DNA from 3 places in the Edaphobacter acidisoli genome. Region 2 is predicted to be linked to each of the others. Evidence: riboswitches for the same ligand, from Rfam matches in the RefSeq annotation. Region 2 holds a riboswitch; each other region holds the start of a gene.
What was found. A riboswitch is a leader RNA that binds a small molecule or an ion and turns the genes downstream of it on or off. The one in region 2 is predicted to bind cobalamin.
Positions count from the first base shown of each region.

Region 1: linked by a shared signal. The riboswitch ahead of metE (5-methyltetrahydropteroyltriglutamate--homocysteine S-methyltransferase) and the one ahead of IEX36_RS13040 (TonB-dependent receptor) in region 2 are both predicted to bind cobalamin.
Region 3: linked by a shared signal. The riboswitch ahead of IEX36_RS03365 (ribonucleoside-diphosphate reductase subunit alpha) and the one ahead of IEX36_RS13040 (TonB-dependent receptor) in region 2 are both predicted to bind cobalamin.

Region 1 is NZ_BMJB01000002.1:113,167-115,493, reverse strand. It holds gene metE (5-methyltetrahydropteroyltriglutamate--homocysteine S-methyltransferase) at 1-1,109, opposite strand, end outside; cobalamin riboswitch at 1,249-1,450, opposite strand; tRNA gene IEX36_RS13510 (tRNA-Ser) at 1,535-1,624, opposite strand; gene IEX36_RS13505 (outer membrane beta-barrel protein) at 1,745-2,327, opposite strand, start outside.
Region 2 is NZ_BMJB01000001.1:3,204,641-3,206,967, forward strand. It holds gene IEX36_RS13040 (TonB-dependent receptor) at 1-1,188, opposite strand, end outside; cobalamin riboswitch at 1,199-1,380, opposite strand; cobalamin riboswitch at 1,493-1,672, opposite strand.
Region 3 is NZ_BMJB01000001.1:831,431-833,757, reverse strand. It holds gene IEX36_RS03365 (ribonucleoside-diphosphate reductase subunit alpha) at 1-1,128, opposite strand, end outside; cobalamin riboswitch at 1,222-1,412, opposite strand; gene tdh (L-threonine 3-dehydrogenase) at 1,589-2,327, opposite strand, start outside.

The DNA of each region.
Region 1 (2,327 bases), on a different contig from region 2:
TCACGACTCGCCAGCGCGGAGATCTCTGCCAGCTTTTCTTCGGCAAAGCGCAGCCAACTTTTGATGCGTGGTGACAACTCCGCTTCGCTGCGAAGATCGTGTGGGACATGCAGCAAGGAGCACGACGGAGCAACGATCACTCGGTCGGCGCCGAGTTGGCGGACGGCTTTACGTAACAGCGGCGTGGCCAAAAAGAAATCAGTCAGCCAGATATTGCGCCCTTCGACGCAACCCACACTTAACACCTGCTCAGGTTGCAATGCCTGCAGAGTTTCTTCGAGTTGTTCAGGAGCACGAACTACATCGATGTGAAGACCGGCAGTGTCAAGTTCAATTGCTGTTCGCAAATTATCGCCGATTGTGTCGAAATAGGTAGTCAGCATGAGTTTGACTGGAACCCTTTTCAACTCTGAATAAACCTGCCGATAAGCACTCTGAACGTTTGCATCGAGATCAGTCACAAGCATGGGTTCGTCGACCTGAACCCATTCGATATTTTCTGCTTCGAGTACTTGTAATATCTGCACGTAGGCAGTGGTTAGCTTCGGCAATAGCGCCATTGGATCAAATCCATTGACTCCCTTGCCAAGCAGGAGCAGCGTCAATGGCCCAATCAGTACGGGCCTTGTCTCAATTCCGAGATCGCGTGCCTCGTGCACTTCGTTGAGCAGCTTCCTTGTGTCGATGTTGAACGAAATGCCCTCACTCCACTCCGGAACGAGGTAGTGGTAATTCGTGTCAAACCACTTCGTCATCTCCATCGCCGACTGTTCGGGACTGTTCCGTGCCATCTGAAAGTACTGCTCCAGCGTGACGGGCCCACTACCAAAGCGTTCAGGTATTGCGCCTACGAGGACGAGTGCATCAAGGACCTGATCGTAAAGAGAAAAATCATTCGATGGAATAGAGTTGAGCCCAGCCACTTGCTGCAGCTTCCAGTGCTCTCTTCGCAATTGCGCAGCCGTGCTCATCAATTCCTGCTCGACACGCTTTCCCGACCAGTAAGCTTCCAGAGCAAACTTCAGTTCACGTTGACGTCCCATCCTAGGAAAACCCAGATTCGCGGTTTTCAATTTTCCAATAGATTTCGATAAGTTTCCTTCAAACATTTGGTTCTCTCCTCAAAACGAAAGAACCACCTGTGCGCAGGCAAATCCACTACGCATAGCGCAGGAACTAGCAGTGGCTACCGATCCAATCCACGAGAGCGGTGTCCTCAAGCGCACCCATAGTCAGCGATCAACGCTTCCACGGCGGTGGCTGCAGGCCGGTCTTCGGACTTTGGACGTCCTACTCTGTTGCCGCTTCCCATCTCAAGTGAGACAGTGCGCTGGCCTTCGCCATGCAACGTTTCGTTCCCATCACCGCTGCGGGACAGCGCTGGATTTACACCAGCTTCCCGTTTAACAAACCGCCAATGGGCGGTTTGACCTGCATGCGAGTAGTTTACTTGAGCGGAGTAGAGGGGCAGCTACAAATCGACACACTTTAAGGACATCGCATCGGACCGCCATTCCTCGCGTTACTAGTCTACTGGCGGAAGAGGAGGGATTCGAACCCCCGATACCCTTTCGGGTATGCCGGTTTTCAAGACCGGAGCCATCAACCACTCGGCCACTCTTCCACCTACTTCGAGTCTAGTATGTTGAGTCTGCCAATGCAAAGCATTGGCTGCGTGGCACTAATGGCATCTCCGAATAGAGCACGTGAGCATGCTCTGCAATGCCTGCCGAAGCAACCCCGTTTAGTGCACTCCAAAACGGTAGGTAATACCAGTGCTGATACGAATATCATTCTGACGATCGTTCACAGCGTTCGGAATGCGAGTATGCACCCAGTCAGCCTGAATAATCGTGAGACCCAGTCTTGGCTTCAACGTTGTGGTGACTCCGCCACCGCCGAGAAAACCAAATGCGTTACGGTTGATGGTGAACTGAAAATTCACATCTTCCTTTGCACCACCGAGCATCACTTCGGCATACGGAACGAACCGATTATACCGGCGCACCGAATACCGAGGGCCGAAGAGATAGTTAAAAATAGTAATATTCTGGCCCGAGTTATTCACGTTATTCGCGTGAGCCACCATAATGTCAGCCACTGCACTCCACGCTGGGGTCATGTTATAGATAAAAGTTCCGCTACCGCCGTTCAGGCTGAAGCATCCGCACTGTCCCGGAGGCGCGTTGGCATGAAAAAAGTTATAGTTCGCCCCGACTTCAATTCTACCGATGTCCTGTACTGCGGACCCGTTTGGTATAGCTTGTCCGTGCAGTACACAGGGCAGAGCCAGCAATAACGCGACCAGGAGTATTCGTTTCAGATGC
Region 2 (2,327 bases):
GGGCTTTCCAAGATAGAGGTCGGTGTTTGGATCGTAGATGCCGGTAGGCGCGTAATCGGTGTATTGGTAGTTGAGTCGGAGACCACCATAGCGGATCTGATTGTGCCAACGGTTGGTGGTCTGGTTGTTCCAGATGGCAGAGTAATAGTTCTCCTGCTCCTTGTAGCCTGCTGCATCGGCGATACCGTAAAGCTGTATCGTGTTTGGCTGACCGGCAGCTACAGCGAGATGGCGTACGGTAAAGCGCAGGTTGTTGTCGGTGTTCGGTGTCCAGCCAAAATTGCCTACATAGGTTGCGTTGTGGAACTGGTCGCGCGGCAGATTGTTGCGCGTGTCCATGCGTGAGAACTCTGAGAGGTAGTCGAACTGACGGAAGAGTCCGCTGGCAGAGACTGCCTGGCTATAGGTTCCGAAGTTTCCTGCATCGCCCGCATAGGTGAATAGTGGCAGCCCTGTTGTGCCGCGAGCGGTTGTGAGACTGACAACACCGGCGAGTGCGTCGGAGCCATAGAGTGTGCTGTTCGGCTGACGCAGGACTTCAATCTGATCGACTCCAACGGTGGCGAGGTTGGCGAACTCGACCGCGCCCCCGATGTCGTTGGCTGGTACACCGTCGATGAGCACTTTGTTGGCGTTGCTGTTACCACCACGGATGTAGAGAGCGGTGGTGCCCCCAGCCTGTCCGCTCTGCGTGAGTTGAAGTCCAGGAACGAGACGTAAGGGATCGGCAACCTGTGGAGTGTAACGAAAACTGTCAGAGGTCAGGACCGTAACGGGCGCTCCAACTTGCGCTATTGGCGTTGGGGTTCCAGTGGTGACTGTTATTTGCTGCGTGAGTGTTCCCGTCGCAAGAGTGATGTCGATATTGGAGTTTATGAATGGGGTGGAGAAGATGGGCTGACTGATTGAGGTTTGAAAGGTGGGCGCTGTGGCACGGACGCGATAGATGCCGGCTGTTTTTACAGGCAGGACATATTCTCCGGCCTGGCCGGTTGTTGTAGTTGCAGCCACTGTTGCGCCGCTGAGCAATTCAACTTTGGCGTGGACGACTATTGCTCCTAAGGGATCTTTGACGGTTCCACGAAGCGTGCCCTGGGCGGTGGCCTGGATTGAGGATAGCAAAAGCGCAATGACGAAAAAGCAAATTGCGCGGACGATTGCCCGCGAAGCATGAAGTGTTGAACGCATGGTCCCCCCTCGGGATAGGTGAGGCAAGGCCGGTCTCCTGACTTTGCGCATCATCGGCTCCGGAGCAGCCTTCCCAGAACCGTTTGGTTCCAGTGGCTTCAAGCAGCATCGCTCGGATCCTCTGCGCTTACAGTTACGGGGTAGTGGCGGATTCGCACCGCGCTTCCCGACACCTCGCCGGTGGGTTAACAGTTACAAGCTGGGCAGTCCAGCTCAGAACGAAGAAGTGGGAAGAATAAACAGCGCTCGTGCCAGCGGGACTGCTGGCGAGAATGCTCTTCAGCTCTCCCTTCGGAGCTGAATGAAGCCCGGTTGGCCTCTGGCAGGTCTCCTGACTCTGCGCTTCAACGAAGTTTCGACTCACCTTCCCAGGGTTTCAGCCCCAGTGGCTTTGAACTGAATGTCGAAGTTCTCCACGCTCACAGTTACGGGGTAGTGGCGGATTCGCACCGCGCTTCCCATCACCAGATCTAAAGAGAGGGTATCTCGCATAGGAAGGCAGGGTCAACCGCCCGGGTCTTGCATGCTGTCCAGGACGCATGTGTAAGAGCGTCCACGAGCACGTGTATCCCCACTTTTATCTTTGTGGTTCACTTCTACAACTTTGGTTGGTGTTGATGCACATGGCGTGCCATACCCCGCATGAATGCTCCACGCCATGATGTTTCAGGGTGCAAGATTCCCAATTTGGAAACTGCGCTACCTCAGCGTTAGGAGTGTTCAACCGACACGACTCAAAAAGATTTGCCTGAAATGCCATGGCACGGGGCGTAGAGATTAATGCTTTTGTGCTGCTCTACCGGGATCACGATTCGAGCTTACCCGGTCTCGCGCTTTGTTCAGAGTCTGTCCGGTGCCGTGCAAAACTGCCACGGCTTCGCAATAAAACCGCTCAATTGGTTGTTGTTGAGCAACGTAGTTGGGCCCCCTGATTAGCTGACGTACACGCTTGCTGCTTGCACCGAAAGGTTTGAAATGCCTGATTCGTCCAATGTTTCCGCAGTTCGGTCCGCCGGAATTGCTTCCTGCCAGCCTGAGTCGCATGCCTCCCAAGTATGTAGCGTGTTGCCGTTTGCAGCGGCGAAGCCTCGCACCGTTTCGGGATGCCAGTCTGTTGCTCTAGATCGCATAAGCAACGA
Region 3 (2,327 bases), 2.4 Mb from region 2:
CGGCAGATGCGGCACGTCCTTCGGATCGAACAACGACCACATCTCATCGGCCTCAACACGCCGCATGAAGAGGTCAGGAATCCAGTTGGCAAGATTCAGGTTGTAAGTACGCCGCGCCAGATCGCCCGTATTCTCGCGCAGTTCCAGAAACGACTCAACATCCGCATGCCACGGCTCCAGATACACACAGCACGCGCCCTTGCGCTTGCCTCCCTGGTTCACCGCCGCAACCGAGCTGTCCAGCGTCCGCAGCCACGGCACAATCCCATTCGAAAGCCCATTCGTCGCGCGAATCAAAGACCCTTCCGAGCGCACCCGATGAAACGCCAACCCAATCCCTCCCGAGAACTTCGAGAGCAGCGCCACATCCTTGTACGAGTCGTAGATCGACTCCAGTGAATCCAGCGGCGAGTCATGCAGGTAGCACGAAGACATCTGCGCGTGCTTCGTACCGGAGTTGAACAACGTCGGAGAGCTCGGCAGATAATCGAGCGACCCAATCAGCCGATAGAAATCAATCGCTTCACTTGGCGTCCCCGCAAGTCCACAAGCCACACGCAGGAAAAAATACTGCGGCGTCTCAATCACCTTGCGCGACAGCGGATCGCGCAGCAGATACCGGTCATACACCGTGCGCAGGCCAAAGTACTCAAACCTGTCCGAGAGCTGCTCATCAATCGCATGGTTGAGCTTCCTCGCATGAACGCGCACAAACTCCGCCGTAGCCGGATTGATCACACCCTCGCGCTGCCCATGCTCAATCGACTGCGAGAACGAGTGCAGGTTCTGCCCCGCAACTTCTTTGATCACCGTCCCCAGCAGCAACCGCGCGGCGAGCTTCGAGTACTGCGGCTCCTCCGCAATCAGCGACGCCGCCGTATCGATCGAGATCGCATCCAGCTCGCGCGTCGTCGCGCCATCGTACAAGCCGCCAATCGTCTTGCTGGCCACGCGCATCGCATCCACATGCGACAACCCCGACGAGCATCGCTGCACCGCGCGAACAATTTTATTGACATCGACCGGCTCAAGCGCGCCATTGCGCTTGCGCACATGCATCGTCGGCATCTCTTCGTGAACTGGAAAGCCAGGCAGCACGCCCGACAGGCTGGACTGAGTAGTGGCCATCGAACCCTCCCTGCCGGCGAAGGGGGAAGAAGCAAACAGCAGCGCTCCTCAGCGGAGCGATAGCCACTGCCACTTCACCTCCCCTCGGAGGCGTAAGCGAATGTCTTCGTGGCAGGTCTTCGGACTCGCAGGCACCCTACTTGCTCCAGCTTCCCGGCCGTCAAGCCAGTGCTTCGAACAGAGCTTTCGTTCCTGCTCACCGCTGCGGGGCAGTTCCGGCTTCTCACCGGATTCCCTTTTCAGCCCAATCTCTCAATCAGGCCACCGCGAAGTAAAACCACTCTATCATGAGATTCAGAAACCGCAAGCCCCCATATCTTGCGGTATCTGTGCAAATCTCAACCCCAGCCAGATGAATCCAGTGGAAAGCTATTTGCGTCGACGAAATGCCAGCAATTTCATAGCACGACGCTCCGATCGCTGCGTCGTGCCGGGGATTTTGCTCGTCCGATGAGCACCGTCACGCCACATCGCGCCAATCAAGAATCACCTTGCCCGAGTTCCCCGACCGCATCGCATCAAACCCAGCCTCGTAGTCGCGCCAGTTCAGCCTGTGCGTAATCACAGCCGAAATATCAAGCCCGCTCTGCAGCATGACAGTCATCTTGTACCAGGTCTCATACATCTCGCGCCCATAAATCCCGCGCAGCGTCAGTTGATTGAAGATCACCTGGTTCCAGTTGATCGAAATATCCTGCGACGGAATCCCCAGCATGGCAATCTTCGCGCCATGGCTCATATTCGCCAGCATGTCGCGAAACGCCGCCGGATTGCCCGACATCTCCAACCCCACATCGAAGCCCTCATGCATCCCCAACTGTTCCTGCACCTGCTTCAGCGTAGTCGAGCGCGGATCGACTGCCCGCGTCACTCCCACCTTCTCCGCAAGCGCACGCCGATACTCATTCGGGTCCGAGATCACCGTATACCGCGCACCCGCGTGCTGCGCCACAGCCGCAGCCATAATCCCAATCGGCCCCGCTCCCGTCACCAGCACATCTTCGCCCAGCACCGGAAACGCCAACGCCGTATGCACAGCATTCCCCAGCGGATCAAAGATCGCCGCAATCTCATGCGAGATCCCCGGCGCATGCTGCCAGATATTCGACATCGGCACCACAACATACTCTGCAAAAGCCCCATTGCGATTCACGCCCACCCCAAGCGTGTGCGCGCAAAGGTGGCGCCGCCCGGCGAGA